Regions from separate parts of the Caulobacter sp. FW305-C-30-S16 genome, predicted to be linked through region 1. Evidence: predicted binding sites of a transcription regulator. Region 1 holds the regulator's gene; the other holds the start of a gene.
What was found. Region 1 encodes HrcA, which represses chaperone genes, less so after heat shock. Its sites were predicted from a motif close to GTTAGCANTCNNNNNNNNNGANTGCTAAC; they were not measured.

Region 1 (4,413 bases):
GCATCTTCGTCACCCTGACCGCCGGCGACCCGTTTCATCCGGACAATGTCCGCCGGTTGCGCCTCGTCGGCCTGATCTTCGGCGGGCTGGAGATCGGCCGCTTCGTCCTGGCCGGCGTACTGGCGCTGATGATGCCGGGCCAGGTCAGGACGGTCGAAGGCACGCTCAATCTGACGACCTGGTTCGCCGTGCTGGTGATCTTCGTTCTGGCCGAAGTGTTTCGTGAAGGCGCCCGCCTGCGCAACGAAGCCGAACTGACGATCTAGGGATCAGGCGCGCATCATGGCCATTCGCTGCACTCTCGACCGCATGCTGCAGGAGCGACGGATGTCGCTGACCGAGCTGGCCGACCGCGTCGGCGTGACCATCGCCAATCTGTCGATCCTGAAAACCGGCAAGGCCCGCGCCCTGCGCTTCTCAACCCTCGACGCCCTGTGCCGGGAGCTGCAGTGCCAGCCCGGCGACATCGTCATCTTCGAGCCCGGCCCCGGCATGGAGCTGGAGGACGACGAGGATGCCTACGGCGGGGCTTAGCGGGGACATGTACCGCAGGTACGTGTCCCCCAATCGAGGTGCAGCGGGTTTAGGGGACACGTACCTCCGGTACATGTCCCCGGGCGACTAACCCCCGACCGCGGCCTTCTGCAGCGCGAACAGCTCGCCGATGCCCTTTTCAGCCAGGCCGAACAGCGCCTCGAACTCGGCGCGGGTGAAGCCGCGCTTTTCGCCGGTCGCCTGGATCTCGACGATGTCGCCATTGCCGGTCAGGACGAAGTTGGAGTCGGCCTCGGCCGAAGAGTCCTCCTCGTAGTCGAGATCGAGCACGGCGAGGTTCTGGTGCACACCGCAGGACACCGCCGCGACCTGGTCGAGGATCGGGTCCGTCTTGATGACCCCCTCTTCCAGCAGGTAGCGGGTCGCCAGCCGCAGCGCGACCCAGGCGCCGGTGATCGCCGCGGTGCGGGTGCCGCCGTCGGCCTGGACCACGTCGCAGTCGATCTGGATCTGCCGCTCGCCGAGCGCCTTCATGTCGACCACGGCGCGCAGGGACCGGCCGATCAGCCGCTGGATCTCCTGGGTGCGTCCCGACTGCTTGCCCTGGGCGGCCTCCCGGCGGCCGCGGGTGTGGGTGGCCCGGGGCAACATGCCGTACTCGGCCGTGACCCAGCCGGCGCCCTTGCCGCGCATCCAGCCGGGAACGCCCTCGTCGACGCTGGCGGTCACCAGCACCTTGGTGTGCCCGAAGGTCACCAGGCAGGAGCCCTCGGCATAGCGGTTGACGCCGGTCTCGAGGGTCACGGTGCGCATCTGGTCGGGCGCGCGCTCGGAAGGTCGCATGGTATTGTTCCCAGGATCGGCGCACGGGTTGCGCGCGGGCAGGCGCCGCTTATCCTATTGGCCGACAGGTCGTCCACCGGCCTGCAGCAGGACCCATGACCCCGATCTTCACCAGCGGCCCCTCCCGCACCGCCAGCCTGACCGATCTGGATGACCGCGCCCGTGACATCTTCCGGCGGATCGTGGAGAGCTATCTGGAGACCGGCGACCCGGTCGGCTCGCGCACCCTGTCGAAAGGCGGCGTCCAGTTGTCGCCGGCCTCGATCCGCAACACCATGCAGGACCTGGCGGGGCTGGGCCTGCTCGACTCGCCGCACACCAGCGCCGGGCGGATGCCGACGCACGCCGGGCTGCGGCTGTTCGTCGACGGCCTGCTGGAGGTCGGCGACGTCGGCGAGGCCGAGCGGCGCGAGATCGACGCCCGCCTGTCGGCCCACGGCCGCAACTTCGAAGACGCCCTGAACGAGGCCAGCTCGATCCTGTCGGGCCTGGCCGGCGGGGCGGGGATGGTGGTCAGCCCCTCGCGGGACGCCGGCGTCAAGCATGTCGAGTTCGTCGCGCTCGACGCCGACCGCGCCCTGGCGGTCATGGTGTTCGAGGACGGCCAGGTCGAGAACCGGCTGATGCGGCTGTCGCCCGGTCTGACGCCCTCGGCCCTGCAGGAAGCCTCCAACTTCCTCGCCTCGCGGCTCAAGGGGCGGACGCTGATCCAGGCCCAGGCCGAGATCCGCAACGAACTCGACCGCGCCCGCACCGAGCTGGACCAGACCGCCGCCCGGCTGGTCGAGGATGGTCTGGCGGCCTGGAGCGGCGGCGAGGGCGCCGACCGGGCGCTGATCGTCCGCGGCCGGGCCAACCTGCTGAACGACCCGTCGGCGGCCGGCGACCTGGCCAAGGTCCAGCGGCTGTTCGACGATCTGGAGCAGAAGGAACAGCTGATCGGCCTGCTCGACGGGGTCCGTGACGCCCAGGGCGTGCGGATTTTCATCGGCGCCGAAACGCGACTTTTCTCGCTTTCGGGTTCCGCCGTGATCGCGGCGCCCTATATGACGGGCCGACAGAAGGTGCTGGGCGCGATCGGCGTGATCGGTCCGGCCCGCCTCAACTATGCCCGGATCATCCCGCTGGTGGACTACACCGCGCGGGTCCTGGGCCGAATGCTGGACGGATAGACGAGTATGACTGACGAAACCGCCGCCAACGGCCACGATCCCGAGATCGAAACCGCCGAGGAAGCCGCCGAAGCCGACGTCGAGGCGATGAAGGTCGAGATCGCGGCCCTGAAGGACCAGATCCTCCGCTACGCCGCCGAGGCCGACAACGTCCGCCGCCGCGCCGAGCGCGAGGCCAACGACACGCGCGCCTACGCGATCCAGAAGTTCGCCCGCGACCTGTTCGCGGTCGCCGACCACCTGTCGGCCGCCACGACCCACGCGCCGCGCGACTTCAACGACCAGGTGGTCAAGAACTTCGTCGTCGGCGTCGAGATGACCGAGAAGGAACTGGCCTCGGCGTTCGAGCGCAACGGCCTGAAAAAGCTGGCCCCCGAGCGCGGCGGCAAGTTCGATCCCCACCAGCACCAGGCGATGATGGAACAGCCCGGCGAGGGCGTCGCCCCCGGCGCGATCATCAAGACCCTGCAGGCCGGCTACGAACTGCACGGCCGGATCGTGCGCCCGGCGATGGTCGTGGTCGCTTCGAAGACGGGCGCGGCGGACGCCGGCGCGGCCCCGGCCGCCAACCCCTATGCCGACGCCGACGGCGCCGATGCCGGCGGCTCGGTGGATACGAAGGCGTGACCCTGAAATCCTCTCCGCGAAGCGGGGAGGGGGACCAGCCGGAGGCTGGTGGAGGGGCTGCGCCGGGCTGACCGGAAGGACCTGATTTCGGGATGGGACCGCTTGCTTTCGCGCTGCCCCTCCACCGCTCTTCGAGCGGTCCCCCTCCCCGCTTCGCGGAGAGGATTGGTTCCCCGACCCCCTTCCTTGGCGCGCCTTTTCCGCTAATGTCGCAAGTCCCCTGACAGGCGAAGCGGCGGGGGCCTCGACGATTCGCCTGCCCATTCCGGATTCGGACGAGACATGAAGCTTACGATCGAGCGGGCGGCGCTGCTGAAGGCCCTGGGCCACGTGCAGAGCGTCGTCGAGCGGCGCAACACCATCCCGATCCTGTCGAACGTGCTGCTGACCGCCGAGCGCGAGCGGGTCGGCTTCTCCGCGACCGACCTGGACATGGAGATCATCGACGGCGGCGCGGCCCAGGTCGATGTGCCCGGCCAGATCACCGCGCCCGCCCACACCCTCTACGAGATCGTCCGCAAACTGCCGGAAGGCGCCGACGTGTCCCTGACCCTGTCGGGCGATGACCCCCGGCTGCAAGTCGCCGCCGGTCGTTCGAAGTTCAACCTGCCTGTCCTGCCGGCCGGCGACTTCCCGGTGATGAGCTCGGACGGCCTGTCGGCCCGCATCCCGGTCGACGCCGGCGACCTGATCCGGCTGATCGACAAGACCCGCTTCGCCATCTCCACCGAGGAGACGCGCTACTATCTGAACGGCCTGTACGTGCACACGGTGGTCGAGAACGGCCAGCCGATGCTGCGCTGCGTGGCCACCGACGGCCACCGCCTGGCCCTGGCCGAGATGCCCGCCCCCGAGGGCGCGGCCGGCCAGCCTGGCGTGATCATCCCGCGCAAGACCATCAACGAGGCCCGCCGCCTGCTCGACGACGCCGGCGAGACGGTCGACTTCCAGGTCAGCGCCCAGAAGGTGCGCTTCGAGTTCGGCCAGGCCGCCCTGACCTCCAAGGTCATCGACGGCTCGTTCCCGGACTACATGCGCGTCATCCCGCGCGACAACCAGAAGGTCATGCTCGTCGACAACGCCCTGTTCGCCCAGGCGGTGGACCGCGTGGCGACCATCTCGGCGGAAAAGAGCCGCTCGGTGAAGCTGGCCATCGAGTCCGGCAAGGTCACCCTGACGGTGCGCAACATGGAAGCCGGCCAGGCGGTCGAAGAGGTCGAGGTCGACTACGACGGGGAGTCGTTCGAGATCGGCTTCAACGCCCGCTACCTGCTCG
Region 2 (4,413 bases), 470 kb from region 1:
CTTGGCCATGCCCTCGGCCTGCCAGGCCTGGACGCGTTCGGCGTAGGCCTCGGTTGTCTCGTCCGGCCGCCGGAACTGCGCCGGATCCTCGATCTGGTCGGAGACCACGGCGACGACCTCGCCGTCCGCGGCGGCCCGAATACTCGCGCCGTAGACGGCGTAGTCGGTGAATTTCACGCCATCGCCCCGGTGGGTCGCGCCTCCGTCGGCCAGACGGACGATGTCGTACGCGAACGCTTCGGGGGGCGCCCAGCGGTGATGGGTGTGCGGGGTCGGCCCGGCCTGGACGTAGAGCCGGCCGGCCAGCGGGAAGATGTAGCGGGCTTGCGGCGGCGTGCTGTCGATCGCGATCGTCGACTGGCCGAGCAGGGTCCCGTCGGCGGCGCGGGCCGTGATGCGCAAGGCGTCCCGCGAACCGGTCCAGGCGAACAGCTGGTTCGTCACCAGCAGGCCCTGTCCGGGCGCCAGCGCCGGGCTGGAAGCCAGCGCCGAGGCGGGCTCGCCCAGGACGTCGCCGAACAGGAAGCCGAGCTGGCCCATCATGCCGGAGGCCTGCAGGCCGGCGCCGCCCTTCGCCGTGCGGTCGAGATCGGCGGCGTGCAGAGTCCGGGTTTCCATGACATCGCCGCCGCGCATCACCTCGAACAGCAGGCTGTCGACGGTGATCGGCGCGGCGCCTGTATTGATGATGGCGGCGTTCGGCAGGAGCAGGCTCTGGACGCCGCGGGCGCTGTCGAGCGGATAGATGTGCAGCGGCGCGTGCGGGAACGTCCTCACCGACGCGGGGGCGGTCTGCGCCTGGGCGGTCCCGGCCAGGGCAAGGGCAAGCAGGAAACTGGCGATGATCGGCGTGCGCATGGACAGCCCTCCAGCGGTTTGTTTCGCGGAAGGAAACACAGGGCGACGCTCGCTGCCGCTTAATTCGCGGTAAGGCGAATCCTCACCCGGAGGTCGGCCTCATCCGCCGCGACGACCCGGTCGGTCACCGCAAGCAGGGAAAGCCCGGCCACGGCCGCGATGACGGCACGCGTCATGGCCGGGCTCCCGGTCACTGCGGATAGACCAGCGCGATGGTCACGGCGCCGCCGTCGGCGGGAACCGTGAACTTCACTTCGTCAAACGTCGGCGCGCGATTGGTCGGCGCCTGGCCGCTCATGCCCCAGCCCTCGGCTGGCATGCCGTTGGCCTGCCGGTCCATGGACCAGTCGTTGTCGGCGTCGTGCAGGACCATCACGGCATAGTCGCCGGGCGCGACGTCCTGGACCGTGAACACCTGGGCGCCCGCTTGGGCGGGGCCCGTGGCGCCGTTGGCGCCCTGCGGCTTCATGAACTGCTCCCGCGTCTGCAGCGAGACCAGCATCTGGCCGCCCTGCGCCTGCACGCCGGTGAGCGTCACCGTCACATCCGCGGCCGCCGCCGCAGTCGCCATACCTGCGCCGATCAGCAGCGTGGCCAGGCTCAATCCAACTCGTGTCATGGGGTGTCTCCTTGTTCCGATAAGGCACTTTAAAAAGCAAAGTGATCTGTCGTCAAGGGTGGGCTTTGCCTCCTCCTTGGGGGGAGGGTGGACGCCTTCAAACGTTGAACACCGGCCCCGCGGTCAGCTGGCGGCTGGCCCAGAAGGGCAGCGACAGGGTCAGTCCCATCAGCACATCCAGCAGCAGGCCCTGGATGCCCGCCGGGTCGGCCTGGCCGTCGAGCACGCTGGACGCCAGCCGGCCGATGGCTGAACCCGCCCACAGCAGCGACAGAGCCAGGGCCATGCTGGCGCCGACCGACGGGTAGTAGCCGAGCAGCCCGGCGGCGCCCGCGTGGGACATCAGCAGCATCGCCCCGAAGCTTCGCGCCGCTGGGAGAGCGCCCGGCGTTCCCTCCAGCGAGGCCAGGCCGCGCTTCGCCAGCGCCTCATGCGGGCGGGCCAGCACATAGCCGCCCAGACCTCCCGCCAGACAGCAGGCGAACACGGCGAGGACGTAGGGAATCAAGGGTCTGCTCCGGACTGTGACGGCCAGGCGGCCCGGTCAGGTCGCTGACCGTCGCGCTGACAGGATCATGCATGGGGGCTCCTCATGCGGCCCCGACCTTATCGGTTAAAATCGGCCGTCGGGAGGGCCTCAATCGCCGGCCGTTCCCTTGACTCGACAGGTCCGCGCACCTAACTGCCCACCGTCGTTGGCACTCGGGGATCAAGACTGCTAACAGCGGCCCCCCGATGGTCGGCGAAGACCATTCAAACAAGCAATTCGCATACGGAGACGACCCGATGAAGTTTCGTCCTCTTGGCGACCGCGTCCTTGTGAAGCGTGTCGAGGAAGAACAGAAGACCAAGGGCGGGATCATCATCCCCGACACGGTCAAGGAAAAGCCGCAGGAAGGCGAAGTGATCGCCGTCGGACCCGGCGCCCGCGACGACGCCGGCAAGGTCCACGCTCTCGACGTGAAGGCGGGCGACCGCATCCTGTTCGGCAAGTGGTCCGGCACCGAAGTGAAGGTGGACGGCGAAGACCTGCTGATCATGAAGGAAAGCGACGTCCTGGGCGTGGTCGAGAAGTAAGACCCTCCGGCGACAGCCGGGACCCGGATACAGCCGCTGACCAGCGCAATTTGACCTGAACCTAGTCCCTCTACGATCTGGACCCCGGCATTCGCCGGGGTGAGCGGATCGAGGGATGCCAAGAAAGAGAGCTCCGAAATGGCCGCTAAAGACGTCTATTTCTCTTCCGACGCGCGCGACCGCATGCTGCGCGGCGTCAACATCCTCGCCAACGCGGTGAAGGTGACCCTCGGCCCCAAGGGCCGCAATGTCGTGATCGAAAAGTCCTTCGGCGCCCCGCGCTCGACCAAGGACGGCGTCTCGGTCGCCAAGGAAATCGAACTGGCTGACCGCTTCGAGAACCTCGGCGCCCAGCTGATCCGCGAAGTCGCTTCCAAGACCAACGACAAGGCCGGCGACGGCACGACGACCGCCACCGTTCTGGCCCAGGCCATCGTGGTCGAAGGTCTGAAATCGGTTGCGGCCGGCATGAACCCGATGGATCTGAAGCGCGGCATCGACAAGGCCGTGATCAAGGTCGTCGAGGAGATCAAGTCGACCTCCAAGAAGGTCTCGGCCAACAGCGAAATCGCCCAGGTCGGCACCATCTCGGCCAACGGCGACGCCGAAGTCGGCGAGATGATCGCCCGCGCCATGGAAAAGGTCGGCAACGAAGGCGTCATCACGGTTGAAGAAGCCAAGACCGCCGAGACCGAACTCGACGTCGTCGAAGGCATGCAGTTCGACCGCGGCTACCTGTCGCCCTACTTCGTGACCAACGCCGAAAAGATGGAAGTGCAGCTCGAAGAGCCGCTCATCCTGCTGTTCGAAAAGAAGCTCTCGGGCCTGCAGCCCCTGCTGCCGGTGCTGGAAGCCGTGGTTCAGTCGGGCCGCCCCCTGCTGATCATCGCCGAGGACATCGAAGGCGAAGCCCTGGCCACGCTGGTGGTCAACAAGCTGCGCGGCGGCCTGCGGGTCGCGGCGGTCAAGGCGCCGGGCTTCGGCGATCGCCGCAAGGCGATGCTGGAAGACCTCGCCATCCTGACCGGCGGTCAGGTGATCAGCGAAGACCTCGGCATCAAGCTCGAGAACGTCACCCTCGAGATGCTCGGCAAGGCCAAGAAGGTCACCATCACCAAGGACGACACCACGATCGTCGACGGCGCTGGCGACAAGGACGGCATTGAAGCCCGCATCGCGCAGATCAAGCGCCAGATCGAAGACACCTCGTCCGACTACGACAAGGAAAAGCTGCAGGAACGTCTGGCCAAGCTGGCCGGCGGCGTTGCGGTCGTTCGCGTCGGCGGCGTGACGGAAGTCGAAGTGAAGGAAAAGAAGGACCGCGTCGACGACGCCCTCAACGCGACCCGCGCGGCCGTGGAAGAAGGCATCGTCCCCGGCGGCGGCATCGCGCTGCTGAAGGCCTCGAAGATCCTCGAAGGCATGATCGGCGACAACGCTGACCAGACCGCGGGCATCGCCATCGTCCGCCGCGCCCTGCAGGCTCCGATCCGTCAGATCGCCGAAAACGCCGGCGTTGAAGGCTCGATCGTCGTCGGCAAGGTGCTGGAAAGCAAGGACGCCGCCTTCGGCTTCAACGCCCAGACGGAAGAGTACGGCGACCTGGTGAAGATGGGCGTCATCGACCCCGCCAAGGTTGTCCGCACGGCTCTGCAGGACGCGGCTTCGGTCGCCGGCCTGCTGATCACCACCGAAGCGGCCATCGTCGAAGCCCCGAAGAAGTCCTCGGGCGGCGGCGCCGGCGGCATGCCCGGCGGCGGTATGGGCGGCATGGGCGACATGGACTTCTAGTCCAGTCGACTTCGCTGAAATGATGAAGGGCGGTTCCGGAAACGGAGCCGCCCTTTTTCTTGTCTGAA

Region 2: the regulator HrcA is predicted to act here: its motif matches at 2,172-2,200, upstream of groES (co-chaperone GroES).

What each region holds. Positions count from the first base shown of each region.
Region 1 covers NZ_JBYSYH010000001.1:463,877-468,289, reverse strand. The annotation lists gene AC3WJT_RS02210 (DUF2975 domain-containing protein) at 1-266, shown strand, start outside; gene AC3WJT_RS02205 (helix-turn-helix domain-containing protein) at 283-534, shown strand; gene rph (ribonuclease PH) at 622-1,338, opposite strand; gene hrcA (heat-inducible transcriptional repressor HrcA) at 1,434-2,510, shown strand; gene grpE (nucleotide exchange factor GrpE) at 2,517-3,137, shown strand; gene dnaN (DNA polymerase III subunit beta) at 3,420-4,413, shown strand, end outside.
Region 2 covers NZ_JBYSYH010000001.1:931,054-935,466, forward strand. The annotation lists gene AC3WJT_RS04520 (M23 family metallopeptidase) at 1-858, opposite strand, end outside; gene AC3WJT_RS04525 (DUF2141 domain-containing protein) at 1,049-1,477, opposite strand; gene AC3WJT_RS04530 (DUF4345 family protein) at 1,575-1,985, opposite strand; gene groES (co-chaperone GroES) at 2,264-2,554, shown strand; gene groL (chaperonin GroEL) at 2,693-4,345, shown strand.